DNA from 2 places in the Oceanobacillus longus genome. Region 2 is predicted to be linked to the other one. Evidence: a T-box and tRNA genes for the amino acid it is inferred to sense, from the RefSeq annotation. Region 2 holds a T-box; the other holds one or more tRNA genes.

Region 1 (3,420 bases), on a different contig from region 2:
CGGTGCCAAATGAAGTGGCCCATGATAGAAAGTACTGTCCATTTTTACTGAGCCTGGTACATATTCAATAACTGTTTCAACACCAATTAGTGGAAAAGGAATAGCAATCGCTGGTTGTCCGTGTACAACTGCATGCTCTCCTATCAAAATTAGCTTACTATGAGCTATACCTATAGCTGTTTTTTCTGAAGTTGTTACTTTTTCTGCACTCATTTTTTATACATTTCCACCAATTCTTTAGCTTTTCCGACACGGATTTCTTTTTGTTCGATTAATTTTTCTGCAATGATATCAATCATCTCCCCTGAAGCGCCTGCTGCTATTGCAACAGATCGAGAATGTAGAGCCATATGGCCTTTTTGAATACCATCTGTCGCTAGTGCCTTCAATGCTCCGAGATTTTGCGCCAATCCAACCGCTACAATTACCTGCGCAAGTTCTTTGGCCGATTTTATATCCATTATAGATAGGGAAAGCTTTGCCAACGGATGAACTCTGGTTGCTCCACCAACAGTTCCGACAGACATTGGTAATTCAATTTCCCCTACAAGATTTCCGTTTTCATCTTTGAACCATTTTGTCATGGAACCGTAACTACCATGGCGGGACGCATATGCATGTGCTCCAGCCTCCACGGCACGCCAGTCGTTACCTGTTGCAATTACAACAGGATCAATCCCATTCATTATCCCTTTATTATGCGTTACTGCACGATATGGGTCTGATTCTGCAAATTCATATGCATGTACAACACCATCACGAACTTCCTCTCCGGAATAATCCCCAGTAGCAAGCAGATCAGGAGGAATGACACACCTTGCCCGAGCCAAGCATTTATCTGCAAAGTTCGATAAAATCCGCAAATAAACTTTACCTTTTGTTATTTCCTCGACAATGGGCGCAATAGCTTCAACCATCGTGTTAATAATATTTGCTCCCATTGCATCACGTGTATCGACATATATATGCAGGACAAGCATCTGTCCATACTTCGAATTACTTTCTTCATTAAGGATACGTATATCCAGATCTCCAGCCCCGCCTCCCCGATTTACAATGCTCGGGTAAGCAGCGTTCGCAGCTTTTATTAATGACTCTTTTTGATCCAATAAGTCCTGTTTCGCAACTTGATAATTCGGACAGCCTATAACCTGAATCTGTCCAATCATTATTCTTTCCGTTGCATTAGTTTGAAATCCCCCAGCGCTTCTGACAATTTTAGCTATATGACTTGCCGAAGCAACTACTGACGCTTCCTCAATCGCCATTGGTATTACATATTCTTTCCCGTTTACTAAGAAATTCAACCCTAGACCCAATGGGAGCTGAAATGTACCTATAACATTTTCAATCATTTTATCTGCGGTTTCAGTAGATAGAGGCTGATTAATACAGAGATCGTCTAAATCCTCTGAAGAGAAATCTAGCACATTTTTAAGCAGGTCCCGTCGTTGTTCAACAGACAAATTATAAAAACCGGGGATTCTGGAAGATTTCATCCTGGATCATCCTTTAATATAGAAATTATATATAAAATTCTTTCATCATTTATGATTTTAAACTATATAGATTATAACATGAAACCTTAATTTTTTTCATTTAGAAGTATCTCCATAGAAAACGTAAAAAAATAACTGTATTTATTATGAATAATTTTATCTAAATATGCAAATAAACAAGGCTGTATGTTACCATAACGACCTTGTTTATTTTCTGTTGCATATACTGATTTAGCTTGATGAGCCATGAAGGATTCGAACCTTCGACCCTTTGATTAAAAGTCAAATGCTCTACCAACTGAGCTAATGGCTCGTGTAATATTCCAAAACATCCTTCAAAAATAAAAAAATGGCTGGGCCACCAGGATTCGAACCTGGGGTACACGGGATCAAAACCCGATGCCTTACCGCTTGGCTATAGCCCAACAATAGTAATGGTGGAGGGGGGCAGATTCGAACTGCCGAACCCTGAGGGAGCGGATTTACAGTCCGCCGCGTTTAGCCACTTCGCTACCCCTCCGTACATATTGTTAACTATACTTATTAATTTATACAAAAGATGGTGCCGGCCAGAGGACTTGAACCCCCAACCTACTGATTACAAGTCAGTTGCTCTACCAGTTGAGCTAGGCCGGCAAAAATGGTGGAGGATGCAGGGCTCGAACCTGCGACCCCCTGCTTGTAAGGCAGGTGCTCTCCCAGCTGAGCTAATCCTCCATATTGGTGACCCGTACGGGATTCGAACCCGTGATACCGCCGTGAAAGGGCGGTGTCTTAACCGCTTGACCAACGGGCCATGAATTGAATATCATGTATATTCATCGACGTTTGTAACAACCTGTCGCAGACTGACGAATTTTATTATAACCAGGATATATAACTTTGTAAAGAGGAAAATGAAATATTTATTTATTTTTATTGAAATCGACCTGGAAACAGCGCAGTAACAAGGCTAGATTGTCATATTCGTAATATTATAAATCAACCCCCTCTTTTGAAGTAAGATTTTAAACAATATCAATCCCTAAAAGTTATGGTTTCAATACCTGGTCCTAATAGGTTATAATATATAGAAGAAATAAAATGTGGAGGTATACTATGTCAGGTCTATTGCAAGGAAAAAATGTAGTAATAATGGGTGTAGCAAACGAAAGAAGTATTGCTTGGGGTATAACAAAGTCATTACATAACGCAGGAGCAAACCTGATTTTTACAAATAGACAGGAAAGATCATACCAAAAATTGGTAAAGTTATTAGAGAAACATGACATTGAGGCAGAATTAATTGTAGCTTGTGATGTTGCTAGTGATGAAAGTATTCAACAAGCATTTAGTGAAATAAAAGAAAAAGTAGGAACCATTCATGGATTGGTTCATTCTGTAGCCTTTGCTAACCGCGAAGAACTAAAGGGTGAATACGCAAATACTTCACGGGAAGGGTTCTTAGTGGCACAGGAAATCAGTGCTTACTCTCTTGTTGCTGTTACAAAAGCAGCGAAGGAAGTAATGACTGAGGGAGGAAGCATTGTTACGCAAACCTATTTGGGGGCAGAACGTGTTATTCCGAACTACAATGTAATGGGAGTAGCCAAAGCTTCTCTTGAGGCTAGTGTAAGATACTTAGCCGAGGATGTAGGTAAATATGGCATTCGTGTCAACGCTGTTTCTGCAGGCCCTATTCGCACATTATCTGCTAAGGGAGTCTCCGGCTTTAACGAAAAAGCCAATGTAATTGTTGAGAAAGCTCCACTTAGACGGAATGTCGATCAGGATCAAGTTGGTGATGCTACACTATTCTTTATTAGTGAACTTTCTCGCGGAGTTACAGGAGAGGTTTTACATGTTGATTCAGGCTTTCATATTATCGGAGGATAATCACAAACATATAAAAAACGATTTGCTGCGTTGAAGTCAGCAAATC
Region 2 (3,420 bases):
CCTTTTAGGTGCACTTGCCAATGAACTGAAAAAATTTAATATATCATCTACGTTAATTTATATGCCCGAATTTGTACGTGAAATTAAAGGTTCATTTAAGGATGACTCTGTTAATGAAAAGATTGATTATTTTAAGAAAGCAGATGTCTTAATGTTGGATGATATTGGAGCTGAACTTCAATCTGCATGGTTCCGGGATGAAATTCTTGGTTCCGTTCTTCAATATCGGATGATGGAACGTTTGCCGGTCTTTTTTACGTCTAATTATGATTTGGACCAACTGGAAGTCCAACTCGCTACTACAAAGAGTGGAGTAGAAACAGTAAAAGCCGGAAGAATTATCGAACGGATTAAACAAGTCAGTAAAGAAGTGAAAATCGAAGGACATAACCGTCGATTGTAAAAATAAAAGTGTAAGTGACCGTATAATCGTATAATATATCATTGTAAAAGCCTGAGGGATATAGGTACCACATCCCTCGGTTTTTTTATTTTATATAAAACATTGCTCTATTCGCTTAATTACTTGCATACGTTTAAATAGAAGGTAGACTATCATCAGTTTTTAACAGCAAGTAATAACGTCCAAACAAAAATACTGCAGCAAATACTTGCTAGATTAGAAAGTTTAATCATTTTTTATACAGATTGTCCATATAATGTAACAGTTTGGTCGTGGATGAGGGTGATAATTATTGGTGGAGGTATTTTTTGAGTCGAATAAAGAAGTAATCAGTTTTTGTGAGCATTTATTTCGTAAACATCATCAGATTGAGCTAATTTGGAAAACGGATGAGAAATGGGGCAATCATCTTAAATTTGTGGAGAAACAGCCCAAAAATGAACTGGTGGATATGATTGCTGGTACGATGGTAGATGTTTTTATGACACATCGGTTAAGAACAATGATTAAACGCATTATTACGGACTATTATTATTATAGCGAACATGAGGAAATTGAACGGATACATGACTTAACGCATTGGATCATTACCGGAGAAGACGAAGAAAGTAAACGATTAAGAAGTAATAAAGATCAAAATTTAATTCTAAAAACCTTATTTATTGCAAATTTGAAAGAAAGTTTTGAGTTCCACTTTGACTCGATTGTAAATTTTCGTTTAAAACAATTTAAAGATCAGCTAATTTCTTTTGTGGGACTTGCGATTGACGAATTCAAAAGAGAAGAAGATCATCAGGCGTTTATTGATATGGTCCGTGCATATGTTATTAAAAAGAAGCCAGGATTATCAGTTATCCATATTTTGCAAGGGAATACATTTGCATTTTTTAAAGAGAATGGAAAGCGATTGACCACTATCGAGTTACGGGTATTAATGAAAAAGGAACCATTGTATATTGTCGGACTTCATGATAATGAGTTTAATCTTGCTCCGCTAATAGCGATGGCGCCTGAAAAATTAAAAATATATGGTGACGATCCATCGGAACCGAAAACATTAACAGTCATCAATGTTTTTCAGGAAAAAGTAGATTTTCAACCAATCAGCAATTTTCCTTTTCCTTATTATTTAAATAATGATTAACATTGGACTTGATTTTACTTATATGACGGTCTATAATACTCATTAAATACTTATTAGAAACGTCAATCGTTTAAATCAAAAGTAATGATAAGGACAATATTATTTGTCAAAGCATAAATAAGAGAGGGAAGTCAGCGGCTGAAAGCTTCCTATATGCAAACAAGTAATTACCACCTTTGAACTCTGTCAGTGAAATAACAGTAATTGACAGCGTATCTTCTGCGTTAAAGATTAATGAAGCCGTAAGATTTTTACGGGAATTAGGGTGGAACCACGATGTATAAAGCGCCGTCCCTTTGCAGTAAGTGCAGAGGGATGGGCGTTTTTTTAATCTGTTTTATAATGAAGGAGAGATTAGCATGCCAGAAGAAATTGGAATTATATTCCCTGACGGAGCTGAAAAGGGTTTTCCGGCGGGAACAACAGGAGAAGCGATTGCAGCATCGATATCTCCCGGTTTAAGAAAACAGGCTTTGGCGATAAAATTGGATGGTCAGCTCGTTGACTTAAAACGTGAATTGAACCATGGTGGAAAGATTGAAATCATAACGTATAAAAGTGATGAAGGGATAGAGGTGGTACGTCACTCCACTGCCCATTTGCTTGCACAAGCAATCAAACGTCTTTATAAAGATGTTAAGTTTGGCGTAGGTCCTGTTATCGAGGAAGGCTTTTATTATGACATCGATATGGAAGAATCATTGACTCCTGAAGATCTGCCGAGAATTGAAAAAGAAATGAAGCGTATTGTGGATGAAAACCTAGAAATCAAACGGGTTGAAGTATCACGGAATGAAGCAAAAGAAAGATTCCAGGAAATTGGAGACGATCTGAAGCTAGAACTAATTGATGCTATTCCTGAAGATGAGCAAGTGACTATTTACGAGCAGGGAGAATTCTTTGATCTTTGCCGTGGTATTCACGTTCCATCTACAAGCAAAATTAAAGCATTTAAGCTATTGAGCATCTCTGGAGCTTACTGGCGCGGGGATAGCAATAATAAACAGTTACAACGAATCTATGGCACTGCTTTTGAGAAAAAAGCACAAGTGGAAGATTATTTACAATTACTCCAGGAGCGTAAAGAGCGTGACCATCGTAAGTTAGGAAAAGAGCTAGATCTATTTACTGTCTCCCAAAAAGTTGGTCAGGGTCTACCACTATGGCTGCCAAAAGGAGCTACGATCCGACGCAATATTGAGCGCTATATTGTCGATTTGGAAGAACGTTTGGGCTACAGCCATGTATACACTCCTGTACTTGGAAGTGTGGAACTTTATAAAACAAGTGGCCATTGGGATCACTATCAGGAAGATATGTTCCCAGTCATGGAAATGGATAATGAAGATTTAGTTCTTCGCCCAATGAACTGTCCGCACCATATGATGGTCTTTAAAAACCAACTATGGAGCTACCGTAATCTCCCGGTACGTATTGCAGAACTTGGTACAATGCATCGTCACGAAATGAGTGGGGCGCTCGCAGGACTTCAGCGGGTTCGTGGAATGACACTGAATGATGCACATATCTTTGCACGTCCGGACCAATTGAAGCAAGAATTCATTCGTGTCGTGGAGCTCGTGAAGAAGGTATATGAAGATTTTGGTATCGGTGACTACTATTTCCGTTTGTCCTACCGTGACCCAGAAGACAAAGAAAAGTATATTGATAATGATGAGATGTGGGAAAAAGCACAGGCGATGCTGAAAGAAACAATGGACGATATGGGCCTTGATTATGTGGAAGCAATTGGCGAAGCTGCGTTCTACGGTCCAAAACTTGATGTACAGGTAAAAACCGCGTTGGGTAAAGATGAAACGCTATCTACGGTTCAATTGGATTTCCATTTACCGGAACGTTTTGATTTAACTTA

The links. The T-box of region 2 lies ahead of thrS (threonine--tRNA ligase). A T-box ahead of a tRNA ligase gene usually reads a tRNA of that ligase, here a tRNA-Thr.
Region 1: it encodes a tRNA-Thr, which carries the amino acid that the T-box ahead of thrS (threonine--tRNA ligase) is inferred to sense. The anticodon was not compared.

Annotation. Positions count from the first base shown of each region.
Region 1 covers NZ_JBHSAO010000010.1:156,984-160,403, forward strand. Annotated here, with positions in the region: gene mvk (mevalonate kinase) at 1-213, opposite strand, end outside; gene ACFOUV_RS14020 (hydroxymethylglutaryl-CoA reductase, degradative) at 210-1,499, opposite strand; tRNA gene ACFOUV_RS14025 (tRNA-Lys) at 1,740-1,812, opposite strand; tRNA gene ACFOUV_RS14030 (tRNA-Gln) at 1,850-1,924, opposite strand; tRNA gene ACFOUV_RS14035 (tRNA-Tyr) at 1,935-2,019, opposite strand; tRNA gene ACFOUV_RS14040 (tRNA-Thr) at 2,060-2,135, opposite strand; tRNA gene ACFOUV_RS14045 (tRNA-Val) at 2,141-2,216, opposite strand; tRNA gene ACFOUV_RS14050 (tRNA-Glu) at 2,221-2,295, opposite strand; gene fabI (enoyl-ACP reductase FabI) at 2,598-3,374, shown strand.
Region 2 covers NZ_JBHSAO010000001.1:389,514-392,933, forward strand. Annotated here, with positions in the region: gene dnaI (primosomal protein DnaI) at 1-403, shown strand, start outside; gene ytxC (putative sporulation protein YtxC) at 699-1,547, shown strand; T-box leader at 1,623-1,846, shown strand; gene thrS (threonine--tRNA ligase) at 1,907-3,420, shown strand, end outside.